Regions from separate parts of the Cytobacillus sp. Bva_UNVM-123 genome, predicted to be linked through region 1. Evidence: riboswitches for the same ligand, from Rfam matches in the RefSeq annotation. Region 1 holds a riboswitch; each other region holds the start of a gene.
What was found. Region 1 has a riboswitch for S-adenosylmethionine ahead of metE (5-methyltetrahydropteroyltriglutamate--homocysteine S-methyltransferase). Riboswitches for the same ligand answer to the same signal wherever they lie in the genome.

Region 1 (3,132 bases):
AAGCGCAATTTGATTTGCTACTTCAAAACGTGGAATATCATCGCGTACAAACGACCAGTTTAAGATGGTAATTGGACCTGTCAGCATTCCCTTTACAGGTTTGTCTGTTAAGGATTGGGCATATACAGTTTCTTCGACTGTCATTGGTTCTTGATAGGACACGTCACCATATATAAGCGGCGGCTTCACACATCGTGAACCATATGACTGTACCCAACCGAATTTCGTAAATTGAAAGCCCGCTAATTTCTCACCGAAATATTCAACCATGTCTGTACGTTCAAATTCTCCATGTACAAACACATCGAGACCAAGTTCTTCTTGAATTTCAATCCATTTTTTTATTTCTGCTTTTATATATTTCTCATAGTCTGCAGCATTTAGCTCGCCTTTCCGCCATTTTAAACGCTGTTTTCTGACTTCTTGTGTTTGTGGGAAGCTTCCAATTGTTGTAGTGGGGAGAAGTGGCAATTGAAAGGCCTCCTCCTGCAATCCTTGACGTACGCTAAACAGTTCTTGCCGCTCCGCATTATACGTATGCAGTTTGTGGATAGCCTCCTGAACTTCTTTATTGTTTCGAACGGATGAATGATTTAATGCTTCAATCGATTCTATACTCGTAGCAATGTCTACCTGTATCGTTTCTTTCCCTTTGTTCAGTCCTTTTGTAAGTACAACAATTTCATGCAATTTTTCATCAGCAAAAGCTAATGCATCTGTTAAAATCTCCCCCAGCGCTTCTTCGTTTTTTGTTGTTACAGGCACATGAAGTAGGCTTGATGAGGGCTGTACAATGAGTTGATCTTTTGAAACGACCTCTGCAATCTCCGTAAGAATAGAGAACCTATCATCAAGATTTGCACGCCATATATTACGCCCGTCAACAACTCCAGCAGCAAGTATCTTATCTTTCGGAAAACCATACTTTTTCAAAGCAGCAAGATTCTGACCAGAATCATGTACAAAATCAAGTCCAATTCCTTGTACAGGAAGTGAAGTAATATCTTCATAATGTTCGATGCTCTCAAAGTACGTTTGCAAAATCACCTTTATTTTTGGTGCTGCTTCATGCAATGCTTGATAAATATTATGGCAGAATGCAACCTCTTCTTTTGAAATCGTAGTTGCTAAAATCGGTTCATCGATTTGTACCCATTCGACTCCCTCTTGTTGTAATTCGCGTAAAATGTCCGCATAAAGAGGGACAAATTGATTTACAACTTTTTCCAATTCACTCTCCTCATAGCCCTTTGAAAGTTTTACAAATGTTAAAGGTCCTAACATAACAGGCTTTCCATCAATATTAAGTTTTTGTTTCGCCTCTTTATAAAATTGAAGTGGACGGTTTTCGACAAGAGTAGGAACTGCTTCGTTAAGTTCTGGAACAATATAGTGATAGTTTGTGTTAAACCATTTTGTCATTTCAGCTGCAACCGCACCTTTAGTCCCTCTAGCTATATCAAAATATGTTTCAAGCGATACTTTACCTCCGCCGTATTCAAAGCGCTTCGGGACTAAGCCAAACATAACAGCTGTATCAAGTACATGGTCATATAAGCTAAAATCTCCAACTGGGATCAAATCAATGCCCTGAACCGCTTGCTTCTGAAGATGCTGCAAGCGAATCTCCTCCATTTGTTTTAAGAAAACCTCTTTTTCCAATTTACCTGCCCAAAACTGTTCAAGCGCTTTTTTCCATTCGCGTTTTTCACCAATTCTTGGATAACCTACATTCGAGCTTTTTACTTTATTCATATAATTTTCCACTCCTTATCCGTTTGTATTTTCGTCCTCAACAAAAAATCTCCCTTTTCAAATAGAAAAGAGAGATTCATACACATGCTAACTAGAGTTGAGACCTTTTGTTTTTCTCAACATGTATTCCTCACTCCCCCCTATACATCCGTAGGTACAAGCGCATACAACAGGCAGGTCTCCTGACTTAGGTTCATTGCTTCTTATCCCTTCCCATTTCAATATGAAACAGTGGTCAAATGATAAGTTGCTCCCCATAACAGTGGCGGGACCGTGCCGGAATTTCACCGGTCTTCCCTTTTAAGCTGAGTAAATGATTCACACAGCACCTGAAGCATTTTGTATGAAATTTTAATAAGAAAAGCATTGAAGCAAGACAATCTCTTAGTTTATGTCTTTCAAAAGACTAAAAACCCCCCTATTTAAAAATAGAGAGGTCTTCATCACCTATGGATTACTCTCTTATTTGTCAAAGCATATGCTTTGCAGGAATTAGCACCTTTTTAACAAATCGTTAAATGGTTGCCGGGCTTCATAGGGCCAGTCCCTCCGCCTCTCTGAATAAGAGTTTTTAATATTTTATAATTTTTTGAATTTGATAATCATATTAGCATGATAAGCGAATGCTGTCAAAAGAGTTTTAAAGAATTAAGCTTTAAATCAACTATTTTTTCGAATCGGGAACATCAAATCCATGACAGTGTGATTATCATCATGACTTTGCTGATAATATTCAATACCGTAAGTGTCAGCTAATTCATATTCTGATCCCTTAACCCAATTGTATAAATGATCATATGCCGTATAGGCTTTATCTCTAGGACCGATATAGGTTGTGCGTGCGTAGGTATTTGCTTGAAATATGAAAGATTCCATGCCGTCGGGAATATCATTGACACTTGAAACTTCAACCCCTGATATCCACTTAAACTTGTCCGTCTTATAATTATAATTGGGAGGGTCTATAAAAATACCAATCGAGTTGTCATTGAGCCTGTTTTTAATCTCTGGAATACGTTTGATGAATGCTTCAAATAATGTTGGGATGTTTCTCTGTTCTCGTTCATCACTAAGAAGCGTTTCTAATGTCATTCCTATTACTTTAAATGATTCTTTTTCAATAATCAGCGTTTCCATTTGTTTCTCCCCCATTCTATTTTGTTCTAATAGGGACATTTGACAAATACTTATGAAATCCTTCTACAAAATTGATAAAATTGAATATTTTGGAATAAAGTCCAGTTTATTTATCTTTTTTTGGATAGTAGGAAAACCCGGGATATTTAACAACAGGCCATTTCTCCTTGCGTAGTGAGTCTATTAATTCTGATCCAATATTCAAGTTACTCTTAACTAATTCTTTAGGAGTTAATGCCA
Region 2 (3,132 bases), 1.3 Mb from region 1:
TTATGCTTACAATCGTATCATGGACATGAAAAAGGTGTCAATGGTAAAATTTCGTATGAGTAAAGCTTACATTTGCTTTTATTGATTAACTTTCAATGACGTTCTCCCTGTTGCCGCCTCAATTGCCTGTTCTAAATCATCAATTAAATCTTCAACATGCTCGATTCCAATTGACAGACGAATTAAATCTTCTGAAACTCCAGCTGCTTTTAATCCTTCAGCATCTAATTGTTGATGGGTTGTGCTTGCTGGGTGGATGACTAAGCTCTTTGCATCGCCAACATTGGCGACATGTGCCCATAGCTCTAGGTGATTGATAAAGCTTGCACCTGCTTCTCTTCCTCCTGTAATCCCAAAGACGACAATGGATCCTGCCCCTTTAGGCAAATATTTATCTACTAACGGCTTATCAGGTGATTGATCATGACCCGGATATAAAACCCATTCAACTGCTGGATGCGCCTCTAAATATTCAACAATTTTCTTCGTGTTTGCCACATGCTCCTTAATACGTACATGTAGAGTTTCGAGTCCGAGACTAAATTGGAATGCGTTTTGTGGGCTAAGGGCTGGACCTAAATCTCTTAGCAATTGAACTCTAGCCTTAATTATATAGGCGACAGGACCGAGAGCTTCACTATAAACAAGATTATGGTAGCTTGGATCTGGCTCTACAAATCCTGGGAACTTCGGTGAATTCCAATCGAATTTACCACCATCAACAATTACACCACCTAAAGTCGTTCCGTTACCAACAAGCCATTTTGTCGCTGAGTGAATGACAATGTCTGCACCATATTCAATTGGTCTGCATAAGTAAGGAGTTGCAAATGTATTATCAATTATTAATGGAATCCCATTTTCATGCGCGATTCCGGCAACCTTTTCAATATCAAGTACTTTAAGGCTTGGATTGCCAATTGTTTCAGCATAGACAGCTTTTGTTTTTTCTGTAATTGCTTTGCGGAAGTTTTCTGGGTCGTCTGGATTCACAAACTTCACCGTAATTCCGTACTTCGGAAGAGTTACCGCAAATAAGTTATATGTTCCTCCATATAAATTGGATGCTGACACAATTTCATCCCCAGCTTGAGCAAGATTTAAAATCGCTAATGTAATAGCTGCTTGCCCACTGGCTACGGCTAATGCACCTACCCCGCCTTCTAACAGTGCAATCCGCTCTTCAAAAACGGTTACTGTTGGATTGTGAATCCTTGTATATATATAACCAGGCTCCTTTAGACTAAATAGATTAGCTGCATGTTCTGTATTCTTAAATTGGTACGCATTATTTTGATAAATTGGAACTGCTCTGGCACCTGTTACTGGATCTGGTTGCAATCCCCCGTGAACACCAAGTGTTTCAAACCGATAATTTTTTTGCTTCTCCGTCATTTTCACTCTCTCCCTTTTTACTATAATAAATTCCTGTCTTACTTGCCTAATCCATATCTCTTTCATAGAAAAAATAAAAACCCTCTTCATAAGAAGAGGGTAGTATCGCATCTCTCCTTATCTTCCAGAGCAAATGCTCTGCTGGAATTAGCACCGTGTAAATTACCGGTTGCCGGGCTTCGTCGGGCCAGTCCCTCCGCCTCTCTTGATAAGAATATTCAATTTATTTACTCGAGTAATTAAAGTGATACTAACATAAGTCAAAATAAAAGGTCAATAGCTATTTTAATTTTTTCTGACTAAATTGATTTGAATTGTCGTCTTTACTTGCCAAAATAAATAATGATTCTAAAAATAGGATTTTTCGAAAGGTTGAGCTTGCGGAAATTTGTCCATTTTTTACTGCTGTCCGCAACTTTTCTCTACCGGTTAAAATAGAGGCAATGCTAGCAAAGGAGCCTGAGAGTATTACATTCTCTAAATTCCCCATATTAGGATGGGGTGAAATGGAGATATCTCCCTTCGAAAATAAAAGCGTAACCGATTCCGTGTCAGTTTGAATAACGGATGTAAAGGCAGCATCCTTTAAAAAAAGGATAATATGATCCTTTGATTTCACATCGTTAATAAATGATGCAACCAGCTTTTTCATTCGTCACACCTCAACCACTCAGGTTTTCTACTCATTCACACTCCCTTATCTATTCAACAAGAATTAAAATCTTCCTCCCTCTTTTTTCCGATAAAGTAAATATATGCTTTGCGTTTATGCACCTCGACTTTTTTCAGCAATACCTTTCATTTCCCGAGAAATATGTCATTTTGTTAAAGCAAGTTTTTAATTTTCTCAGCTAAATAAGGAACTGAATGAAAAGCATATATTTTTTCTACAAGCTGTCCATCTTTAAAGACAATTAAACAAGGTACACTTTCTATCTCCCATAATTCTGCAAAATAAGGAAGATAATTTAAATCCGCTTTCCCCATTTCAATATGTGGCAAAAGCTCTGTGACAACTGAAAGCATTTTTCCTGCTAACTGGCATGTCCCACATAATGGTGTATATAAATATAACAAACATATTTTGTTCTTCTGTAAAGATTTGACAATTACTTCATGTGACCATTCCTGCAAATTCTATCATCCTCTATCCAAAAACTTTGTATAAACATCAATATTTGCCCCTAATAGAATGGTTGCTAAATGGTGTTCTGGAGCTGTAGCAACTTCTCGATACATGCGATCAATATAGAGGTGCTCCGCCTCTGGAAATTCCCTTTTAAACTGTTTACGCAGTTTTTCTCCTGCTGCATCGGCATCTACCAAAATAAATACTTGCTTTTCCATTAATGAATCAATTAATTCATCTAGCTTTGAAATGCTAATTGTTCCGTTCGTACAAATAATCTCAATTGGCTCACTCACAATTTCTTTTACTTTTAATTTATCTGATTTTCCTTCTACAATGATAACCTTATCTAGGAATTCTTCATTCATTTTTATCACCTGGGCGACAGTTGTAGTTTAAATCATTTTCAGATTGCAGCAAATTACTAATAGTTATTACTTTTATTTTACCATATTCATTCTTCAAATATCGGTGCGAGCTTCTGCGGAATGAAGAAAAGAAAAGCGCAAGCGCCTTGGGCAGCGACGTATAAAGTGAAACTCAATTAGTGGGGGGCCTTCATCCCCACTGATTGTTAGTTGAACTAATCGGGCATTTATGGGCTGTTT
Region 3 (3,132 bases), 760 kb from region 1:
ATCCCGCGAAATGGGGAATATTTATGTGTTTTCGGATCTTCGGCAGCCGTTTGTAATGCTTTAACGATATGGGGAGGTGTGGGCTGATCAGGGTTACCTTGCCCCAAATTAATAATGTCACGTCCCTCTTCGATAGCTTTGCTAACTTTCTCAACAAGAGTTGCAAAAAATTGAACGGGAAGTTTTTTTAAACGCTCTGAATATTCCATGATAAACCCCTTTCCTAAAGGCTCTGTTATACGTTAATGTTGATCTATGTACCGCCTTATAAGCACGCGTGTTCTCTACGTTATTCGTACCGAATAAAACCCGTTCACACATACACATAAGGCAAGAATCAACAACATTCATTAACACAGCACTCCTAAAAAATAATCTATTATTGATATCTAAGCGAGATGATATTGATTGCGAATTAATTCAAAATTCTATAGTCTTTAGTTAAAAATGTCTAGGGGGAAGCAAAATGAAAATTGCTTGTGTACAAATGAATATCGTATTTGCAGATCCAGAGAAAAATTTTTTAACCGTGGAAAAATATGTCGAAGAAGCCGCAAAAGCTCAGGCGGATACCGTAATTTTTCCCGAAATGTGGAATTCGGGCTTTGCGCTTGAACAATTAGCGACATTAGCGGATGAAAATGGTGAGAAAACAAAACAATTGTTATCATGGCTTGCGAAAGAATATCAAATCAATATCGTCGGCGGTTCGGTAGCAACGAAAAGAGAAGCTGGCTTTTTTAACACGATGTATGTTGTGGACCGAAGTGGAAAAATCTCGGCACAGTATGATAAGGCCCATTTATTTAAATTAATGGATGAACATTTATTTTTGCAGCCAGGACAAAGTGATAACTTGTTTGAATTAGATGGAATAACTTGTGGAGGGGTCATTTGCTATGAGCTCCGTTTTCCAGAATGGTTTCGCACCCACACATTAAAGGGGGCAAAAATTATGTTTATTCCTGCCCAATGGCCGAAGCTGCGGATTGATCATTGGCAAACACTTTTACAAGCTCGTGCCATTGAGAATCAATGTTATATTGTTGCAGTTAATCCTGTTTGTACGAATCCAAATAATGAATTCAATGGGCATTCTATGGTTATTGCTCCTTGGGGAGAGATTCTTTTAGGCAATCAAACAGAGGAAGGTCTTTACTATGCAAAGCTTGATTTAGAAGAGGTGGAGCGTGTAAGGAATACAATACCTGTTTTCCAAGATAGACGGACTGACTTATATAATAAATAATAAACAGATAAACAATATTAAAAAAAATTATAAAATCCATTATTGTAGCGGTTTAATTGGGATGAAAGCATCTTCCAAGGAAAGAATAAAGGTTTAAATGATTGACAAGTTTGAAATAGGTTTGTATTATCATAGTTATTAATTTAATCATGTAACTTATCCAGAGAGACCGAGGGACTAGGCCCTATGACGTCCGGCAACCCCCTTTAATGGGAAGGTGCCAATTCCTGCAGAATGTGTTTCATTCTGAAAGATAAGTCGAAATATGTAGCTTTGTTTCGATGCCTCTTTCAGTTGAAAGAGGCTTTTTCTATGTCTGAATACTTATTTATCGCAGAAAAAAGAGGTAAAACGATGATTGACATTCAAAATCTTTCAAAAGAATATAAAACGAAAAATGGCACCATTATTGGAGTGGATCATGTTTCATTAACGATTCAAAAAGGAGAAATCTATGGAATTGTAGGTTATTCAGGAGCTGGAAAAAGCTCGTTGCTCCGCTGTATTAACTTATTAGAGAGACCTACTTCAGGAAAAATTGTAATAGACGGAAGCGATCTTACGTCTTTAAAAGGAGAGCAACTGCGCTTAGCCCGATTAAAAATCGGCATGATCTTTCAACATTTTTATTTAATTAGCCAAAAGACAGTATTTGATAATATTGCTTTTTCATTAAAAGCTGCAAATGTTCCCAAAAAAAATATTAAAGCTAGAGTTGAAGAATTACTTGAAATGGTTGGACTTTCTGATAAAAAAGATGTTTATCCTTCTCAACTTAGTGGGGGGCAAAAGCAGCGAGTTGCAATCGCTAGAGCACTTGCGAACAATCCGAATGTTCTATTATGTGATGAAGCGACATCTGCACTAGATCCAAAAACGACAAAATCGATCTTAACTTTATTAAAAAAAATAAATCAAGAGCTCAATATTACGATTGTTTTAATTACACATGAAATGGATGTCGTGAAGGAAATATGCAATCGAATGGCAATCATGCAGGGTGGAAAGGTGATCGAGGAAGGGGCAGTGTATGATATTTTCGCTAACCCTAAGGAGGAGCTTACGAAAGAGTTTATTGCAAGTGTTGTTTCCTTTGAAATACCTGCAGTTATCTTGAAGAATTGTGTGGGACCGATAGTGAAGGTGATGTTTAAAGGAGGAATCGCTGGTGAAGGCGTTATTTCAGACATGCTCCAGAAACATAATGTAAAAGGCAATTTCCTTCATGGTTCCATCGAATATATTCAAGAAATGCCGCTCGGAATTTTTATTATGGAGCTGAGAGGGCTGCAAGAAGAGGTAGATGCGGCTCTTCATTATATTGAAACGAGAGCCGTGCAAGTGGAGGTGCTGCGAGATGGGATTTGATTTTGCTCACTTAATGGAGTTAGTGCCAGATATTAATAAAGCGTTCATTCAAACGATTTATATGATTTCAATCTCATTAGTTATCGCCATTATCATCGGATTGCCGATGGGCGTTCTTTTATACATTACGGATAAAGGCTTATTTTTAGAAAATCGGATTATCAAAAATAGTTTAGGTTTTGTCGTTAATCTCATTCGTTCTGTCCCATTCATTATATTGTTGGTAGCTTTGCTTCCAATTACCGGTTTTATTGTCGGTACAACAATTGGCCCAACAGCTGCAAGTGTTTCTCTTTCTGTAGCTTCCATCCCTTTTTTTGCTCGTATTGTTGAATCAGCTTTACGAGAAATTGATAAAGGGGTCATTGAAGCCGCGATTGCTGCAGGTGCTACTCCAAGAATGATCATTAAGGATGTGCTTCTGCTTGAAGCAAGATCTGGGATTATCTCAGGTATCACTTTAACACTAATAAGTCTAATAGGGTTTTCCGCGATGGCCGGAACGGTTGGTGGCG
Region 4 (3,132 bases), 1.5 Mb from region 1:
TTTGGGAATTAGTCTAGCTTTCTGATTCCCAATTTTCGCGGTGCTCCTGTTTTTCGGGAATTAGTTTGGCTTCTTGATTCCCGATTTTCATGATCCTCCAAATTTTCGGGAATTAGTCCTGCTTTCTGATTCCCGGTTTTCGCGGTGCTACTGATTTTTGGGAATTAGTTTGGCTTCTTGATTCCCGATCTTCACGTTGCTCCTGATTTTCGGGAATTAATTTGGCTTCTTGATTCCCGAAATTAGCGGTGCTACTGATTTTCGGGAATTAGTTTGGCTTTTTGATTCCCGATCTTCACGGTGCTACTGATTTTTGGGAATTAGTTTGGGTTCTTGATTCTCGAAATTAGCGGTGCTGCTGATTTTCGGGAATTAGTCTGGCTTACTGATTCCCGATCTTTGCGGTGCTACTGATTTTTGGGAATTAGTTTGGCTTCTTGATTCCCGATCTTCACGGTACTACTGATTTTTGGGAATTAGTTTGGCTTCTTGATTCTCGAAATTAGCGGTGCTACTGATTTTTGGGAATTAGTTTGGCTTCTTGATTCCCGGTTTTCACGGTGCTACTGATTTTCGGGAATTAGTTCGGCTTTCTGATTCCTGGTTTACGCGACACTCCTTCTTTTTGAGAATTATTCTGGCAACCTAGTTACCTTTATCTTCGCAAGTACTCCTTTTTCCAAGAACTTCGCTTCGCTTCAACATAAAAAATAAGAGCCTCATAAAAATGAAGCCCCCACTTTTTTATTAATCTTATTTTTGTAAAGCAGCCGCCTTCAATGCATCTGCTTTATCAATTTTTTCCCAAGGCAGTTCAATATCCGTGCGGCCAAAGTGACCATAAGCAGCTGTTTGCCTATAAATCGGACGGCGCAAGTTAAGCATATTGATGATGCCTGCTGGACGAAGATCAAAGTTTTTACGAACGACATCAACTAGAATATCTTCTCTCACGACACCTGTTCCAAATGTATCAACAGAAATGGATACTGGTTGAGCAACACCAATTGCATAAGCAAGCTGAACTTCTACTTTATCTGCTAAGCCTGCAGCAACGATGTTTTTCGCCACATAGCGAGCAGCATAGGCAGCAGAACGGTCAACTTTTGTTGGATCTTTCCCAGAGAATGCACCACCGCCATGGCGAGCATATCCACCATACGTATCAACGATGATTTTGCGGCCTGTTAAACCTGCATCTCCTTGTGGTCCACCGATTACGAAACGACCAGTTGGGTTAATAAAATACTTTGTATTTTCATCAATTAGTTCTTGTGGAACAACTGGAGTAATGACATGTTCCTTCAAGTCTCTTTGAATTTGTTCTAAAGTAATTTCTGGATGATGTTGAGTTGAGATAACAATTGTGTCAATGCGAACTGGCTTATTGTTTTCATCATATTCAACGGTAACTTGAGTTTTTCCGTCTGGGCGAAGATATGGAATGATCTCTTCTTTACGCACTTCTGTCAGACGGCGAGCTAACTTATGTGCCATTGAAATGGGAAGAGGCATAAGCTCTTTCGTTTCGTTACAAGCAAAACCAAACATTAATCCTTGGTCTCCTGCACCGATTGCTTCAATTTCCTCATCACTCATTTGACCTTCACGAGATTCTAGTGCTTGGTCAACCCCCATAGCGATATCTACTGATTGCTCATCAATAGATGTTAACACTGCACAAGTTTCAGCATCAAAGCCGTATTTTGCTCGATCATAGCCAATTTCTTTCACTGTTTCACGAACAATTTTTGGAATATCTACATACGTAGATGTAGTGATTTCTCCTGCAACTAGGACAAGACCCGTTGTTACTGACGTTTCTGCAGCTACTCGAGCATTGGCATCCTTAGCTAAAATCGCATCTAAAATTGCATCAGAAATTTGGTCACAAATTTTATCTGGATGACCTTCAGTAACAGATTCAGAAGTAAACAAACGTACGTTTCTTGACATCTGATTTCCTCCTTAGATAGAAATTGAGTAAGATTCCTTTTTAACAAAGCAATCTTGGTTTGATACGGAACTCATTCCCTAAATAATATGAAATAAACATGGAGTTTTTATTATCATATCCGTCAATCTCCTCTTCAGATATCGTAATAAGCAACCCCATAAATTGTGCATTTCAAAAGCCGTCCATCTTTTTTGCAACAAAAAAACCCTTCCATCAATGTGAAAAGGTTGAAAGCAAATCGATTCGCGCCTTTCACTCTTATCGTTCAAGGATCAAAGTCCTTGCGTCAGGTTTAGCACCTTTGCTCTATAAAAATCGTAAAGCAGGTTGCTGGGCTTCATAGGGCCTGTCCCTCCGCCAGCTCGGGATAAGAGAGTATCCGTTCAAGAAATGATCATAACGTATAGTATGAAAGGATGTCAATAAGTTTCTTAAATTAATCGTGTATTTTCTTGTTACTTGCGCATTATAATGAACAACTTCCATCATCGCATTTTTTTCTTAAAAATCGGTGTCTATTTTTAGCAATTCGTTTGTAAATTGGATTCCCAAGTAAATGAGTAAAAGGAAGAAACAAAATCACTCCTCCAATTGCTGTAGCTGGAAAAAGTACGAATAAATACCGGATTGCGTTATAACCTTTCAATACTTTTCCTCTGGAAGTGATAATGTGAAGCTCTCTTCGCAAATCCACCTTATTAAAGGATTCTCCCTCTTCCATTTGTTCATACTCCTGTAGGGAAACCCACTTCACTTGATGAAGCCAATCTAACTTTTGAAAAACTCGTTTTGATTGCTTGCATAATGAGCATGTATTGTCGTATAATGCGAGCGTTTTCATAGAATCAGTCCCGTTCATATGCGATAATATATTTTAACATATTTTCCATCGTGATTATGATATTATATACAAGAAAAAGAAATCCATTTTCTTGATAAAAAAAATCACCATTAGTATAGATTAATCACCTGAATGTGTTATACTATTCACGAGATTATTCATTAGAAAATAAACTGGATAAAGGAAGGTTTTCATCAGATGAATTCTGTAGGGATTTCCAATAAACTAACCGAACTATTAATAGGAAATAATATTCATATTCAATTATCTGTTCCACAGCTAGTTGAAAAAGTTTTGAATCGTAATGAAGGCTCTATCACTTCAACCGGTGCTG

Region 2: another riboswitch for S-adenosylmethionine. It lies ahead of KDN24_RS21795 (O-acetylhomoserine aminocarboxypropyltransferase/cysteine synthase family protein); the one in region 1 lies ahead of metE (5-methyltetrahydropteroyltriglutamate--homocysteine S-methyltransferase).
Region 3: another riboswitch for S-adenosylmethionine. It lies ahead of KDN24_RS05185 (methionine ABC transporter ATP-binding protein); the one in region 1 lies ahead of metE (5-methyltetrahydropteroyltriglutamate--homocysteine S-methyltransferase).
Region 4: another riboswitch for S-adenosylmethionine. It lies ahead of metK (methionine adenosyltransferase); the one in region 1 lies ahead of metE (5-methyltetrahydropteroyltriglutamate--homocysteine S-methyltransferase).

The regions. Positions count from the first base shown of each region.
Region 1 covers NZ_CM177772.1:306,058-309,189, reverse strand. The annotation lists gene metE (5-methyltetrahydropteroyltriglutamate--homocysteine S-methyltransferase) at 1-1,755, opposite strand, end outside; cobalamin riboswitch at 1,911-2,103, opposite strand; SAM riboswitch class I at 2,215-2,323, opposite strand; gene KDN24_RS01595 (GyrI-like domain-containing protein) at 2,416-2,892, opposite strand; gene oxdD (oxalate decarboxylase) at 2,999-3,132, opposite strand, start outside.
Region 2 covers NZ_CM177772.1:4,240,494-4,243,625, forward strand. The annotation lists gene KDN24_RS21795 (O-acetylhomoserine aminocarboxypropyltransferase/cysteine synthase family protein) at 79-1,395, opposite strand; SAM riboswitch class I at 1,510-1,610, opposite strand; gene KDN24_RS21800 (hypothetical protein) at 1,676-2,047, opposite strand; gene KDN24_RS21805 (thioredoxin family protein) at 2,221-2,529, opposite strand; gene KDN24_RS21810 (toprim domain-containing protein) at 2,536-2,892, opposite strand.
Region 3 covers NZ_CM177772.1:1,069,489-1,072,620, forward strand. The annotation lists gene KDN24_RS05175 (pyridoxal phosphate-dependent aminotransferase) at 1-209, opposite strand, end outside; gene KDN24_RS05180 (carbon-nitrogen family hydrolase) at 467-1,249, shown strand; SAM riboswitch class I at 1,403-1,509, shown strand; gene KDN24_RS05185 (methionine ABC transporter ATP-binding protein) at 1,604-2,617, shown strand; gene KDN24_RS05190 (methionine ABC transporter permease) at 2,607-3,132, shown strand, end outside.
Region 4 covers NZ_CM177772.1:3,953,344-3,956,475, forward strand. The annotation lists gene metK (methionine adenosyltransferase) at 754-1,956, opposite strand; SAM riboswitch class I at 2,213-2,331, opposite strand; gene KDN24_RS20310 (thiol-disulfide oxidoreductase DCC family protein) at 2,424-2,798, opposite strand; gene pckA (phosphoenolpyruvate carboxykinase (ATP)) at 2,997-3,132, shown strand, end outside.